Linked DNA regions of Nitratidesulfovibrio vulgaris str. Hildenborough. The protein of the gene in region 1 interacts with the protein of each later gene in a pairwise test. Links are inferred from orthologs where the notes say so. Each region holds a gene or a part of one and is shown in the gene's direction. Other genes may lie near its edges.

Region 1 (2,977 bases):
ACGGAACCTGTCGTCGTTTGCGGCGGCTTCGGGGGCGGCGATTTCAGCATCGGGGACATCCGACGCGACGGGAGTGTCCGGCGCGGATGTTGCTGGTGCGGCAGATGAGGCATCTGAAAGGGCGTCTGCTTGCGCGTCGGGCTTCGTTCCCTCGTCTGTCTGGGCCTCGGACTGTGTTGTCCTGTCACCGTCGGGTGCAGGAGGGGCATCGCCGGTGGCAGGGCCGGATTCCGCGAGGCAGGGCACGGTGCTGCGGGCTGCGGGAGACGTCATCGGCCTTGTGCCGGTCGACGTGCCAGCATCGAGGTTCTTGTCGAACGTCGCCTCCACGGTCCAGAAGTCCTGCGGGGTGAAGTGCTCGATGTCGCGGCGGCGGTCGGCCAGCAGGCACAGTACGGGGGTCTGGACGCGCCCCACGGAGACGAGGCCGCCAGATTTGACGGTGAACAGGCGCGAGAAGTTCATGCCCACAAGCCAGTCGGCTTCGGCGCGGGCGAAGGCGGCAAGGCCGAGGTTACGCTTCTCCTCGTCGGGCAGTAGCCTTGCGAGGCTCTTGCGCAGACCTTCCTCTGTCATGTCGCTGGCCCACAGGCGGCGCACCGGTTTGTCACATCCCGCCACGAGGTAGATACGCCGGAAGATGAGTTCGCCCTCGCGTCCGGCGTCGGTGGCGTTGACGATGCCGGTCACCCGGTCGTCCAGCAGCAGACGCTGGAGTACGGAAAACTGGTCTGCCGTTTCGGGCAGTACGCGCAACTGGAAGCGCGGGGGGAGCATGGGCAGTTGCTCGAGTGTCCAGCGTCCGGCCCATGCCTCGTCCTGTTCTTCGGGTTCCGCGATGCCCACAAGATGTCCGACGGCCCAGCTGACCAGATGGTCGGGGCCTTCAAGGTAGCCTGCACGGCGCCCCTGTGCGCCGACGAGGGGGGCGATTTCACGGGCCACGGAGGGCTTTTCGGCGATGATGAGCGTTTTGGACATGCTGTACTGCTGGACGTTTCGACGTGTTGTACGGGTGGCTGCGGGTTGACCGGGCGTGCGGGGGAGGCTAACGGCAGCCTTCATGAGTGCGCGTTACCCCATACCAGACCTCGCCCCCGGCGTCTTCCACCGTGAGGAGGAGACGATACGCCGTAGCCGCTTCATCGTCACGCTGGCACATGCCCCCGACACGGCTTCGGCCCATGCCTTCGTGCAGGCCATCCGGCGTGAACACCCGGATGCCACGCACAATTGCTGGGCCTTCGCGGCGGGCGCACCCGGTGCCACAGCCCGCGTAGGATTCAGCGATGACGGTGAACCGCACGGCACGGCGGGGCGGCCCATGCTGACCATGCTGCTGCATGGCGGAGTGGGTGAGGTGGCGGCGGTGGTGACACGATATTTCGGTGGGGTCAAGCTTGGTACCGGGGGCCTCGTCCGGGCGTATCAGGGCCTCGTGCGCATAGGTCTTGATACGTTGCCGCGGCGTGAGCGCATCATTCCCGTGCGTGTGGAGGTGGTCATCGACTATACGCAGGTGACGCTCTTCCAGCGGCTGCTGCCGACGTTCGAGGCGGTGACGGTGGCAGAACGTTTCGGTGTCGACGCCGTCTTCGAGGTCTCGCTGCCGCATGAACGTCTTGCCATGTTCGAGGCGGCACTGGTGGAGATGACCGGGGGGGCCGTGCTCACCTCTGTCCTTGATGCTGCCGCAGATGATGATCAGGAAAGGGCCTGCGGTCAGGGTGGGGCCACGCAGCCCGCCATCGCGCGGCATGAGGCTGGCGGGGACGATGACACGGCGGGCTAGCTGCCGCATGAGGGGCAAGTCTGATGCAGGGACATGAGGCCCCGGCCTGCGCCACATCCGGCGGATATGCCCTGAAATCCTGTTGATATGCTCTGACGGACAGCTTTGATGGTGTCTGCGACTGCTTCGCTCGCCAAGGCGTGCCCGCCGTCGGCCCCGGAGTGATATGCCCGTGTTCAGTAAACGCAAAGGGGAAGCCGAAGCTTCCCCTTTTGCATGTAAATCGCAGGAGCAGACCGTACTGTGCCTCTGGCGGCAGGCGACCTGTCGCGTCGCGCCAGCTACTTTTCGGGGCCGCGTGCTGCCGCGTCGTCGACGATCCATACAAGGTCGCCGGAGGGCGGACGCACGAAATGGGCGGGCAGTGAAGGTTCGGAGAGCAGGTTCAGGGCCTTGGAGAGCACGTCGTGCTTCTCTTCGCCCGTGACGAGGAAGAGACAGCACCGGGCGTTGTTGAGCACGGGCAGGGTGAGGGTGAGCCTGTCGGTCTTGAGCCTGCGGACGTACTGGTCGATGACAAGCCGTTCACATTCCTGAAGGCCGGGTTCGCCCGGAAAGAGCGAGGCGGTGTGCCCGTCGTCGCCCATGCCGAGGATGACACAGTCGAAGCGCGGGAATTCGCCCGGGCCGAGGTTGAAATGCTCGCGCAGGAGCTTCTCGTAGGCGAGGGCCGCATCCACGGGGTCGGCTTCGCCCTTCATGCGGTAGAAGCGCGTGGCGGGTACGTTGCCGAGCAGTTCACGGCGGGCCACGCCGTAGTTGCTCTGGGGATGCTCGGGGCCGACGCAGCGCTCGTCCACCCAGTATACGGCTATCTTCTCCCACGGCAGCCGTTCGGCCCAGTCGGAGCTTGAAAGCAGTCTGAAAAGCGGGATGGGGGTGGAGCCGCCAGAAAGGGCCAGATTGAACACGCCCCGTTCCGCGATGGCCTGTTCGCAGCAGTCGGCCAGCAGGTGGGCGGCGCGCTCTGCCATGGCGGCGGGGTTCTTGTGGATGTGCAGCGAGAGGTGGATGGAACGGCTGCGGAACATGGTTGGCTCCTTGCGGTGTCTCGTGTGATGTGCGCGTGATGGCGTGTGTTCGACATTGCCATACGTGCCTTGCGTTGGGAAGACACCTGTGCGAGTGGGGCCCGTTTCTGCGCAGCATGGGAACGGTTTTTCCGTTGCCGGCGGAAAGGGCAGG
Region 2 (12,436 bases), 1.2 Mb from region 1 along the record:
AGTGTGGCACGGGTGATGCCGAGACGCCTTGCGGCTTCACTCTTGTTGTCACCCGTCTCGCGCAGGGTGGCGACGATGGCGCGACGCTCGAGGTCTTCCAGTGAGAGACCGGCGTAGGGGTCCTGACCGGTGGGCAGTGCGGCATCGGCGACGGCTGGGTCGGCGCCCCCCGCCCCGCGCAGGGACATGGGCAGTTCACGTTCGCCGACCCAGTCACCCGTGGCCATGATGACAGCCCTCTCCACGGCGTTCTCGAGTTCACGCACGTTACCCGGCCACGGGTGCTTGAGCAGCATGTCCATGGCCTGCGGGGTGAAACCCTTGAGGTGCTTGCGGTTGCGTTCCGCGTAACGGTCGAGGAAATGCGCCGCCAGCAGGGGGATGTCATCGGGCCGTTCACGCAGCGCGGGCATATGGATGCCGATGACATTGAGGCGATAGAACAGGTCTTCGCGAAAGCGCCCGGCGGCCACCTCTTCGCGCAGGTCGCGGTTGGTGGCGGCAAGAAGCCGCACGTCCACCGTCAGCGGAACGTCGCTGCCCACGCGCTGTATCTCTCCCTGTTGCAGCGCCCGCAGCAGTTTGGCCTGCAACAGCAGCGGCAGTTCGCCTATCTCGTCGAGGAAGAGTGTACCTCCGTCGGCCTGCACGAATCGCCCGTCACGGCGCTTGTCGGCCCCGGTGAAGGCTCCCCGCTCATGCCCGAACAACTCCGACTCGAGGAGCGACTCGGAGAGTGCTGCGCAGTTCACCGTCACCAGTTGCTTTGCGCTGCGACGGCTGCCCTCGTGAAGCGACCTTGCCACCAGTTCCTTGCCTGTTCCCGACTCTCCGGTGATGAGCACCGTGGCCTCGGACGGCGCGACGGTGGCGACGAGTTCGGCCAGCTCACGCATGGGTGCACTGCGCCCGATGATGCCCGGTGCCCGTGCCGCGTCGTCGAGGCGGCTCTTCAGCTCACGGTTCTCGGACACGAGGCGGGTATGGTCGAGGGCGCGCTCGAGGGTATGGCGCAGCACATCGAAGTCCAGCGGCTTGGTCAGGTAGTCGTAGGCCCCGAGCCGCAGAGCCTCCACGGCCGTCTCCACAGAGGAGTATGCCGTCATGATGAGAACGGGCACGGCGGGGTTGTACTCCACGATGCGCCGCAACGCCTCGATACCGCCCATGCGGGCCATGCGCACATCCATGAGCACCGCATCGCGGGCCTTTTCGCGCACCTTCTCGACGGCGGTCTCGCCGTCGTCGGCCTCGTCAGTGGCATAGCCCCAGCCGCGCAGCATGGTACGCAGCATGGTGCGGTGAGCCACATCGTCATCCACGATGAGAACGGTCACGTCGCTCATGCTACTCCCCCTTGTCCGTGTCTTGATCGGATGTGCCCGCTAATATGCCCGCGGATGTCGCCGCACGGGGCTGACCCGCGCCTGCCGCATCGGCCCGGATGTCCGGTGTCGCCCCTGCATGGACAGCGGGCAGTATGAAGGTGCACTCGGTGCCGTGCCCCGGTTCGGAGCGGAAGCCCACCTCGCCCCCATGGGCTTCGATGATCTTGTGGACGATGGCGAGGCCAAGGCCCGTGCCCTGTCCCTTGGTCGTGAAATAGGGGTCGAAGACCCGCGACAGGTTCTCCGGTGAGATGCCCGGCCCGGTGTCGCGCACCGACACCGCGACCCTGCCATCACCGTGGCGATACGCCGTCACCATAAGCTCACCCCCGTCTCCCATGGCTTCCATGCCGTTGAGGCAGACATTGAGCAACGCCTGCGCGAAGCGGTCGGGGTCCACGAGGGCCTCGGGCACATCCGGCGCGGCCTCGAAACGCACGGCGACCTTGCGGGCCTCGGCATCCGGACGTACCAGTCGCAAGGCGTGGTCGACGATGTCCGCCACACGGGTGGGCCGGGGCCGGATGTCGGAAGGACGCGACAGGCCGATGAGGTCGGAGATGACGCGGTTGAGCCTGTCGACCTCCTGCACCATGACGCGGGCGGCCTCACGGTCGTCGCTGCCTTCAGGGAAGCGCGTACCGAAGTAGGTGGCGTAGCCCTTTATCGAACTGAGCGGGTTGCGTATCTCGTGCGCGACGCCAGCGGCGAGGTTACCCACGGCTGCAAGCTTCTCGCGCCTGCGCACTTCCGCCTCGAGGTGCCGCACCTCGCTGAGGTCGCGCAACAGCAGGATGACACCCACAGCACGGCCTTCATCGTCCACGATGCGCGCGCCCCGCACGCCCAGTGGTACGCTCGTTCCGTCGGCACGGCGGCACTCCACTTCGGTGGGGGCGAGAACACCGCCACCGAGAAGATACGCGGCCATGGCATCAAGCGGGGCAGGAAGCCATGACGCGCCCTGTCCCAGTGCGGACGAAGCGCCGACACCCAGCAGGTCGGCCCCGGCTGCGTTGCATTCGTCGATGCGCCCTTCGCGGTCGAAGGCCACAAGCCCGTCAGGCAGGCTCGACACCACCTTGGCCGCGAACGCCTGCGACGCCATCAGCCGACGCCGTGCCGCCTGTTCACGTCGTGACCACACCAGCGACAGGACCCCGGCGACAGCTACGCCACCAGCCAGTGCCAGCATGAGCAGGGCATGGTTGCGGTCCTGCGCGCGCGCCTCGGCAAAGGGCTGCATATCCAGCCCCACGAGGATGACCGGAGGAGGGCCCTGCGGGCTTCGCATGCACGAGGCGTCGAACCCGCCGTGCATCCCGTGGCCGCCATGTTCACGCCTGCCGGTGTCTCCGCGACCATCTTCCGGCAAGGGGAGGCTTCCCGGAAAGGGGGAGAGGCCTTCTTGCCGTTCGCGCCATCTGGCGAAACGCTCCGCCCGTGAACGCGGCCGCTGGTCGTCGGGATGCTCCAGCCTTGCATCGTCTGGCGGAGGCGGGGCCATGCGCCCGCCTTCGGGTATGAACATGGCACGGCGGCGCACCGGGTCGAACAGGCGAAAGACCACGAAATCGTCCCCACCGTCACCGGGCAGGAGCGTCCAGCGGGGTTCTGTCCCGGCATCCAGCCTCTGAAGTTCGTCAGGGTTGAACAGGCGTGTGCCCACGCGGGTCATGTCGCTATGCGCCAGCACCTCGCCCTCGGGCGAGACCACGGCGATGAAACGGATGTCAGGCTGGTCTGCCATCTCCTCAAGCAGTATCTGCAGGCGCAACCCGGCACTGTGCCTCATGCCCGTACGTGCTCCCGCTTCGAACGAACGGATGAGCGACGCGCCCTTTTCAGTGAGGATGCGCGTCATGGTCGATGCCGCACCATGATACGACCCCAGCAGGACGGCCACGATGCCAGCCACCAGCAAGGCGGCGAGAAGCACCAGCGACCATGGCGAGGCAAGGCGGCTACGCAGACGTTCGAGGACGGTGGATGGGGTCATGTTCACTCCTGATACCTATGACGATGCCTGAGGGGCCGCAAAAGCCACAGGCCGTGCTGTCTATTTTTCATACACCTTACAGCCTCTGGCAAGGCCCAGTGGTATCTCGCGAAGAGGGTGTGCATCATGCAACTATTTGCAATCACACGAATCGCTTCTGCGAGCTTCCAGCTGCCTTGCCAAGGCAGCCCATGGTCCACGCCGACCATGGAAAAGTGATGTCGGGGAAAGCAAGGACTGCACCAACAAGGACGCGGGCAGGGGGCAGTCGTCCATATAAGCACGTCATCCAACGGCTGACGTGGATATCCCCGCGGCGCATCACAGGCTGCCCACGCGACATCCATACCATGCCCCACGAATGGAGTATATTTTTTATACACCCATACACTGTGCCTGTATCATTTTCATACGCATTTCGGGTCCGTCTCCCGGAATGCAAACTCACCCAGGCATGGCATTCAAAAAATTAATCTTTGAAAACAAAAAGTTAGATGAGCCAAATAGAGTTTGGCACGCTCCATGCTCTAGCAAGGGCAACGAGAACATGAGGCCCTTTGCCTCGAACCATAAACACCCAAGGAGAACATCATGAACAGCAAGCGCATCGCCCTCGGCATCATCGCCCTCGCCACCGTTGTCAGCCTCGGCACCGCCGCCAACAACGCTTTCGCCCGCGGGCACGGCAACTACCATGGTCAGGGGCAGATGATGGGTCAGGCCTATGAAGCCCTCACCCCCGAGAAGCAGGCCAAGTTCGACAGCCTCATCGACGCCTTCAACACCAAGGTGACGCCGCTGCGCGACAAGCTGTGGGCCAAGCACACCGAACTGAACGCCCTCTCCAGCAACCCCAACACCAAGCCCGAAGACATCCGCAAGCTCACGGACGAAATCACTGCACTGCGCACCCAGTACCGCACCGAAGCCGCCAACCTCGACGCGAGCATGCAGAAGGAAGTCGGTATCAAGACCCACTTCGCCACCATGGGACACCGTGGCATGGGCGGCATGGGCGGCGGCTGCGGCATGATGGGCGGCAAGGGCGGCATGGGCTCCGGCATGATGCAGATGCATGACGGCGAAGGCCCCCACCGCGGCCAGAACATGTAAGTTGCAGCAACGCCTGTAGCGATCAAATAACGACAAGAGGCCACCTTCACGGGTGGCCTCTTGTCGTGTGTATGGGCGAGACTTCGGGGCAGTGCGTGTCTAGCGGGCATCAGCCGCCCGGGCAACGGCTACCACGGGATGAAACGGTATCACGTAGCGTACTCGTGACTCCTGCACCCCGCAACGTTCACACAAGCCGACGACCAGACAACCTGTCGGCACCTTCGCCGATATCCATTGCTGCCCCGGCAGCGCCCACGCACAGCTTTCGCCTTCGAAGCTACTCACGGTCCCTGCAATCCCGACGCCGGAAAGCAGGCTTCCTTCTCAATCCTGTCACTGCAGTAAACCGGCGACCGGCACTCCCCCTGTGTCCCTTGGAAGAAGACCCATGGCGGTGACGTCTTCATGCCGCAAGGCATCACCATGTACCGAAAGGGTGCGCAAGCCTCGCCCGTCAACAAGGCCCACAGCCGGTTTTCGCGACTGTGGGCCCTATCCGTTCACCACCTGAGGCGAAAGCGCATTGCCGCTTCACACCGTCAGACCTGTTTGCACATTGTACTAATGTCCGCAGCCGCACCCGGCAGGGTGGGCCTCGCCGCGCAGACGGGCCACAAGGGCGGGCAGCCACTGGTACAGCACCAGCAGAAGAAGCACCACAGCCGCCACGGCAGAGAGCATACCCGGTTCCGCGTCGGCACTGCCCTGCACCCAGCCTGTCACACCCATGCCAAGCCAGCCGTAGAGCATGTTCACTGCCAGCCCAAGTGCGACTGACATGACCCCGATGACGGCGACATAGATGACAGCGGCCTTGCGACCGAGCATCCGCGCCACGACAGTGATGGTGGCCACGTTGGTCGCCGGCCCGGCGAGGAGGAAGACCAGCGCAGCCCCGGGTGAGATGCCCTTGAGGGCAAAGGCCGCAGCGATGGGGGTGGAGGCCGTCGCGCAGACATACAACGGAATGCCCACCACCATCATCAGAAGGATGCCGCCGATACCCGAGGCGAACGTTCCGGAGAAAAGGTCGTCCGGGATGAGGATGGTGATGACAGCGGCAAGCACAACGCCAAGCAGCAGCCAGCCGCCGATGTCCGCAACAAGTTCACCGAAGGCGAAGCGCATCCCGCCACGGAACCTTTCCACCACACCGCTGAAGCCGCCGCTGACCTGCCCGATGGGGGTATCATGTCCGCAACAGCCCGTGCCGGAATGCGCATGCGCTGCACTCCCGCAACCGCATGACGCGCCGGATGGCGCAGACACGCTGTGCGACGTGCCGCAACACGCAGAAGCAGCCACGGAAGCGTGCCCAGAACAGGTGCACGCGGCGTGTTCCCTGATTGGTCCCAGAGAGACACTCCCGGCCGCGGCAATGCCAGCGGCACCGTGCAGGACGGGGGCTATGACGGGCGCGGGCAGAGTGGTGGGGCCGTCATGAAGCGCCGCGTCGCGTGAAGGGGACATCACTGGGGGGGATATCTCTGACTCACCCCGCTTCCTTTCGGGGAAAAGGTCGACCATGAGCCCTGCCGCCACAGAGGTCAGCAAGGCGGCGAAGGGACGCGCCACGGTCATGACAGGGTCTAGCAAGGCCCATGTCACGGCCATGGAGTCTACCCCCGTTTCCGGTGTGGCGATGAGAAACGAGGTGGTGGCACCTTTGCTGGCACCCTGCTGACGCAACCCGGCGGCGGCAGGGATGACACCGCACGAACATAGCGGCAGGGGAATGCCGAAGAGGGCAGCCTTGAAGACAGGGCCCACATGCCCACGCCCGAGATGGCGCGCGACGAAGGAGGCGGGGACGTAGGCCTTCAGCAGTCCGGCAACGAAGAAGCCGAAGAGGACATAGGGGGCCGCTTCAAGAAGAATATCCCACGATGCCAGTATGATGTCATGGATAAGGGTCATGGTGTCCTCGGGTTGCATAATAAACATATGAACATCTGTTCATGCGTTAGGTATGACAAAGGACGCGCCATGTCAACATATGGCCGACAGGGCAACACACTGAAAGAAAGCGTCGAGAGCATCGGAGACAGCCGTCGACATGCGCGACAACGAATAAAGGCCACTCCTGCCACCGGCGTCTTGCGGAGGGGGACGTGCCCGGTTGCAGCGTCAAAAGGGTATCGAACCGCAATCGCCGCAACGGCATTATGACAGTAGGGAGGAGGACGAAAACTGAAAGGGTGTCGCCATCTGCGGAAAGACAGCACTCGCGACGCCGGTCACACCATCAGCGGTACGACACGGACTGAAAGCCATGACGACAGGTGGCACGAGATACGCCCCCCGACATCGGCGCGAGGGCCGGGACGTCATAGCATCGCTTCAGACAAGAACACGGGTCAACCTTCCCTGTAGGTCACCGGAAGACGGGGCCTTATCGCCGTATTCGCACCCTTGCGCACATGCCCGTCCACAAAGGGTATGAGGTGGCCCTTACCGGTCTTCACCAGCCGGACTCCTCGGCACGCCACAGGTCGCCCTGCATCAACGCGCGGTATCCCGGCATCACCCGATTCCAAGCTTCAGGCTGATTTCCAAACTTCAGCCCGTTTGCCCGTGTCAGTCCGATTGCAGGCTTCTGGCAAGGTCGATTGGCTTCAGGCGCGGTCCGGGCCCTTACCCACCATGTTCAGGGCGAGTTGCATCTCGCGTTGCAACCGCTGCTGTACCGCCTCGCGCACACGTGACGTGGACGAACCGAACTGTTCGGAACGTACCGCGTACACATTGCGGATGAGCTCACGTTCATGCTGGCTGCCCTTGCCGTCTCCGGCGAGGTCCACGGCCCTGTTGAAGATGCGCGCAGCGGCACCCGGCCCGTGCTGTACGGCGGTACTCCACAACACCTCCTTCAGCGCAGGAGAGAAGGCCCCCTTGTCGAGACCCGCCTGCTTGCTGACGGCATCGAGCGCCGGGACATAGTGGCTTTCGGTGATGAAACGGTCCTGCAAGGCCTCGAAACGGGCAGGCTGTTCGTCGGCGATGGCACGCCACGCATCGGGCATGGCACCGTTACGGCTTCCTGTGTTGGCGGGCCCTGCCTCGCGCAATCGACTGGCGATGTCAGGGGCCTGACCGTCGAGATAGTCGAGGAAGCGGTCCATGGTGCCGGGGCGCGAGGCTATCTGGAACTTGCCGTAGGACGTTCCGCCATGCCTGTCATAGCCGATGGCGGCGATGCCCTCGTCACCCGATTCGAACTGTGCGGCAAGGGACCCCAGACCGGAGACATCACCACTGCCGCCGGAACGTGACGCCCGCGCAGAACGCGGTGCTGCGGCGGTGCGTTTGCCCTGCGCCGTGCGGGTGGCTTCGGAGATGGCGTCGCCCATGCCGCCTTCACCGGCAAGGCGCATCTTGCCCGTGAGCGCCAGAAGGCTACGTGCGGCCATGGCCCCGTTGGAACCGATGCCGCCCCCCTGTCCTTCGAGCACCTGTGCCATGGCCGCAAGGGCGCGTGCGCCTGCGGCCTCGGCGTCGTCAGGGACGGCACCCTGCTGGGCAAGCACCTGCCCGAAGCCTGCGCCGCCCTGTCTGCTCGAAAAAGACCGAGGTGCGGGAAGGGACAGTCCCCGGGCCACATCCGGCATGAGATTCTTGTCGTAAGGCATGGTTCCTCCGGCTTCATGCGACGCGCCCCGGTCTCGCTTCGGGGAACGGGTCGCAGGTCTGGCGACAGGTGCATAGCAAGAACCGCACCTGCCGAAGGACATGCTTTGAGGACGCCATGTTAGACAGATAGACCGCGTGAAGAAGACCCTGAATGCACCCGCCGCCGTCACTTCCCCGACGGAGGGCGGTACACCCTCAGGGCGTCGCCCATGCGGGCCTGCAGTTCAGCTATACGATGCTGCCCCGTGGGGTGGGTCGAGAGGAACTCCGGGGGCCGCTTTCCGGGGGCGGATGACATCTTGCGCCAGAAATCGAGCGCGGCACGCGGGTCGTAACCTGCCTGTGCCATGAGCATGAGTCCGATACGGTCGGCCTCGTATTCCTGCTCACGCCCGAAGGGGAGCATCAGCCCCACGTTGGCACCTGTGCCATAGGCCTGACTGAACGCCTGCACCGCTGCCGGAGAACCTCCGGCCACGCCCAACGCGATGGCAGCCGCATCGTGCCCCATCTGCACCATCATGGCGCGGCTCATGCGTTCGGCACCATGCCTCGCGATGGCGTGTCCCACCTCGTGTGCCATGACGGTGGCGAGTTCGGCATCGGTATCCGCGTACTTGAATATGCCCTCATAGACGAAGACCTTGCCCCCCGGAAGGCAGAAGGCGTTGGCGACATCCTTGCCGATGAGATGGAACTCCCACCTGAAATCGCCACGGCGGGCTGCGGCGGCTATGCGCCTGCCAACGGTCTCGACACGCTGCGCCTCGTCGGTGCCGGTCTTCACCGGTTCCTTTGAAAGGATCTTTCTTGACTCCTGCTGTCCGAGGGCCATCTCCTGCTGGGGTGAGACCATGATGAACTGGCTTCTCCCGGTATACGGGGCCTTGGCACACCCGGCCAGCACGAGAAGGCACAGCAGCAGAGGCAGCAGATGTCGTAATGCGGCAAGGCCCTTGCCCACCGTGGAGAGGGCCCTTCGGGTGTGCGTCACGGTATCGCGGCTTGACGGAATCGTCATTTGTCGTATGTTCCCCTTCCTGAAAGCGGGCAAACGCGCCCATAAGGCGGGCCACTCCCGCCACCACCCACCGTATAGCCGTTTCCTCCGCGAAGGACCACACGCATGGGCAAGGACCTCATCATCGTCGAATCTCCCGCCAAGGTGAAGACCATCAAGAAATTCCTTGGCGGCAAGTATGTCGTGCAGGCGAGCGTCGGTCACGTCCGCGACCTGCCCACCAACGAGATCGGCGTGGACGAGGCCAACAACTTCGCTCCGCAGTACCGGGTCATCGACGGCAAGCAGAAGGTCGTCGACACGCTTCGCGAAGCGGCTGCGAAGGCAGACACCGTCTACCTCGCACCCGACCCGGACCGTGAAGGTGAAGCCATCGCGTGGCATGTGGCCGCGCTCATCGAAGGCAAGGCAGACAACATCAAGCGCATCCAGTTCAACGAGATCACCGCACGGGCCGTGCGCGAGGCGCTGGAGAACCCGCGCGACCTCAACCGCGCCCTGTTCGACGCCCAGCAGGCGCGCCGCGTTCTCGACAGGCTGGTGGGCTACAAACTTTCGCCGCTGTTGTGGAAGAAGGTCAAGCGCGGCATATCGGCGGGGCGTGTGCAGTCGGTGGCGTTGCGTCTCATCGTCGACCGCGAGAGTGAACGCCGCGCCTTCACACCTGAGGAATACTGGCTGTTCCGCGCCATGTTCGCCAAGAACGTGCCCGGTGCAACGCCCACAAGCCCCGACCCGCAATACGCCCCCTTCAAGGCCGAACTCGCGAAGATAGACGGCAAGAAGGCCCATGTAGCCGACGCCGACGCCGCCAACGCCCTTGAAGACGCCATGCGCGGCAAGCCCTTCGTCATCACCGCCGTCGAACGCAAGAAGCGCGAACGCCAGCCGCAGCCCCCGTTCATCACCTCCACCTTGCAGCAGGCCGCCAACCAGCGACTGGGCTATTCCGCCAAGCGCACCATGAACATCGCGCAGCGGCTGTATGAAGGTGTTGAACTGGGCGAGATGGGTACGGTGGCCCTCATCACCTATATGCGTACCGACTCGGTGCGTGTCTCCGACGAGGCACGCGACGCCGCACGCGCCTTCGTTACCGAGACGTGGGGTGCCGACTTCTGCCCGGCCAAGCCCCGGCAGTTCAAGACCAAGGGCAGCGCGCAGGACGCCCACGAAGCGGTGCGTCCCGTCGATGTCAACGTGACTCCCGACAGCGTGAAGCACCTGCTTCCCCCCGACCAGTTCCAGCTTTACAGACTGGTGTGGTCGCGCTTCGTGGCCTCGCAGATGGCCCCGGCACGCTTCGACGACACCACCGTTGCCATCGCATGCGGCCCCGCCGAATGGCGCGCCAAGGGCGAACGGATGCTCTTTCCCGGTTTTCTCGCGGCCATGCCGCAGAAGGAGGAGGGCGATGCTGAACTGCCGCCACTGCAGGAGGGCGAGACCCTGCACCCCGTCTCCGTCGAGAAGGAACAGAAGTTCACGCAGCCTCCGGCGCGCTACACCGAAGCATCTCTGGTGCGTGAACTCGAAGAGCGCGGCATAGGCCGTCCGTCGACCTACGCCTCCATCATCTCCACGCTCATCGACCGCGACTACACGCGCCTCGAGGACAAGCACTTCGTGCCCACCGACCTCGGGGCCACGGTGTGCGACCTGCTGGCGCGCCACTTCACCACCCTCATGGATGTCGGGTTCACCGCCCAGATGGAGGACTCGCTCGACAAGGTGGCAGAAGGGGGACTCGACTGGGTCGAACTGCTTTCACGCTTCTCGGCCGACTTCAACCCCACGCTGGAATCCGCTGCCAAGGCCATGGAGACGGTGAAGGGCGGTCTGCCCACAGACGTCACCTGCCCCGAGTGCGGCAAGCCCGTCGTGGTGAAGTTCGGTAAGGCAGGGCCCTTCCTCGCCTGCACCGCCTACCCCGACTGCAAGTTCACCAGTAACTTCTCCCGCGACGAGAAGGGCGACATCGTCATCGAACAGCGGGCCCGCGAAGAGCTTGAAGCCGTAGGCACCTGTCCCGAGTGCGGCAAGGACCTCGTGGTCAAGAAGGCACGCACCGGCAGCCGTTTCATCGCGTGTACCGGCTACCCCGACTGCCGCCACACCGAACCCTTCTCGACGGGCATCGCCTGCCCGCGTGAAGGCTGCGACGGTCAACTGGTGGAGAAAAGCTCGAAGCGCGGCAAGATATTCTACTCGTGCAACCGCTTCCCCAAGTGCGACTACGCACTGTGGGACTGGCCCGTACCCGGCCCGTGCCCCGTGTGCGGGTCGCCGCTGCTGGTGAAGAAGAGCACCCGTGCCAAGGGCCTGCACATCGCCTGCCCCGAAAAGACCTGTCGCTACACGCAGGAACTTCCCGACGACGAGGGATAGAAGAGCATACGGAAAGCAGACGTCAGCCTTCCGAAAAGTTAACGACACTGCAACGTTCTGCTAAAGCAGAAGAAATCATATTTCTCCGGGCAAGAATCCCGGATAACCAAGGCCCCGTGCAACATCACGGGGCCATTCTCGTTTCAGGGCACAGAGGGAGAAGAAGAGGGGTGGACGCCACCAGGGACGCACGATGGAGACCGGAAAGCAGGCGAAGCAGGCGTTGCCGACGGCGTCAGACCGACATGTCGAGCAAAAGCCCGGACGAGGAGGGCGAAGGGCTGGCATACGCCGCAAACGGGGTCTTCAGGGCACCTGAGTTAGCACTCTGAATCGCAACGGGATTGGCGGACGACACGATGCTATCGGCATTCCCGGATGCAGCTGCCGCGGCACCTGTACCTGTCTCATCCACGCCGGAAAGGCGCAGGTTCTTCAGGTCTTCGAGCATCTGCTTCAGCAGGTCGCCGCCTTCCGTGCCTCCCCCGGCAGGCGAGAGCGTGGGCAGCACACCGCCGGTGACGGATGCACCGCCTTGCCCGACCATGGTGGTCGAGGCGAGAAAGAGCTCGTCATGTCCGTTGCCGAAGAAGCCGTTGATACTGTCGTTGAGTCCGCCGTTGAAACGGGCGATGAGGCTGTCACCGGCTGCGGTACCGAATTGCCTGTCGATGAAACGCAGTCCGTCCAGCAACCCGTTGCCGAGACTCTCTTCACTGACAGACCCGTCGCCGAGACGCTTCATCACGAGACCCATGAACGCGGTGGCGGCACGGTCCCCGTGGGCATCAGCCACATGGCGCATGGCATCTTCCAGCGATGCGGCAAGCTGTTCACGTCGGGCATCACCACCGGTGCCTTCGCCTCCGGACGCCGGAGATTGCTGTCCGGCGA

Evidence for each region.
Region 2: the proteins of DVU_RS10860 (region 1) and topA interact in binary tests that used the Escherichia coli proteins (3 or more experiments, as listed by UniProt). The link is inferred for Nitratidesulfovibrio vulgaris str. Hildenborough from one-to-one orthologs.

What each region holds. Positions count from the first base shown.
Region 1 is NC_002937.3:2,406,460-2,409,436, reverse strand. Bases 1-2,927 are described here. They hold DVU_RS10860 (IMPACT family protein), read left to right. Parts: upstream 1-1,063; coding sequence 1,064-1,792; downstream 1,793-2,927. Other genes in these bases: pgl (6-phosphogluconolactonase), read right to left, coding at 2,074-2,823; DVU_RS10865 (type IA DNA topoisomerase), read right to left, coding at 1-981.
Region 2 is NC_002937.3:3,554,384-3,566,819, forward strand. The notes cover bases 8,879-11,900. They hold topA (type I DNA topoisomerase), read left to right. Parts: upstream 8,879-9,259; coding sequence 9,260-11,542; downstream 11,543-11,900. Other genes in these bases: DVU_RS15880 (M48 family metallopeptidase), read right to left, coding at 8,879-9,154; DVU_RS15890 (hypothetical protein), read right to left, coding at 11,778-11,900. Also shown: DVU_RS15855 (sigma 54-interacting transcriptional regulator), read right to left, coding at 1-1,346; DVU_RS15860 (ATP-binding protein), read right to left, coding at 1,348-3,387; DVU_RS15865 (periplasmic heavy metal sensor), read left to right, coding at 3,979-4,500; DVU_RS15870 (SO_0444 family Cu/Zn efflux transporter), read right to left, coding at 5,065-6,420; DVU_RS15875 (VgrG-related protein), read right to left, coding at 7,119-8,132; more of DVU_RS15880, read right to left, coding at 8,300-8,878; more of DVU_RS15890, read right to left, coding at 11,901-12,436. UniProt on the Escherichia coli protein: Releases the supercoiling and torsional tension of DNA, which is introduced during the DNA replication and transcription, by transiently cleaving and rejoining one strand of the DNA duplex.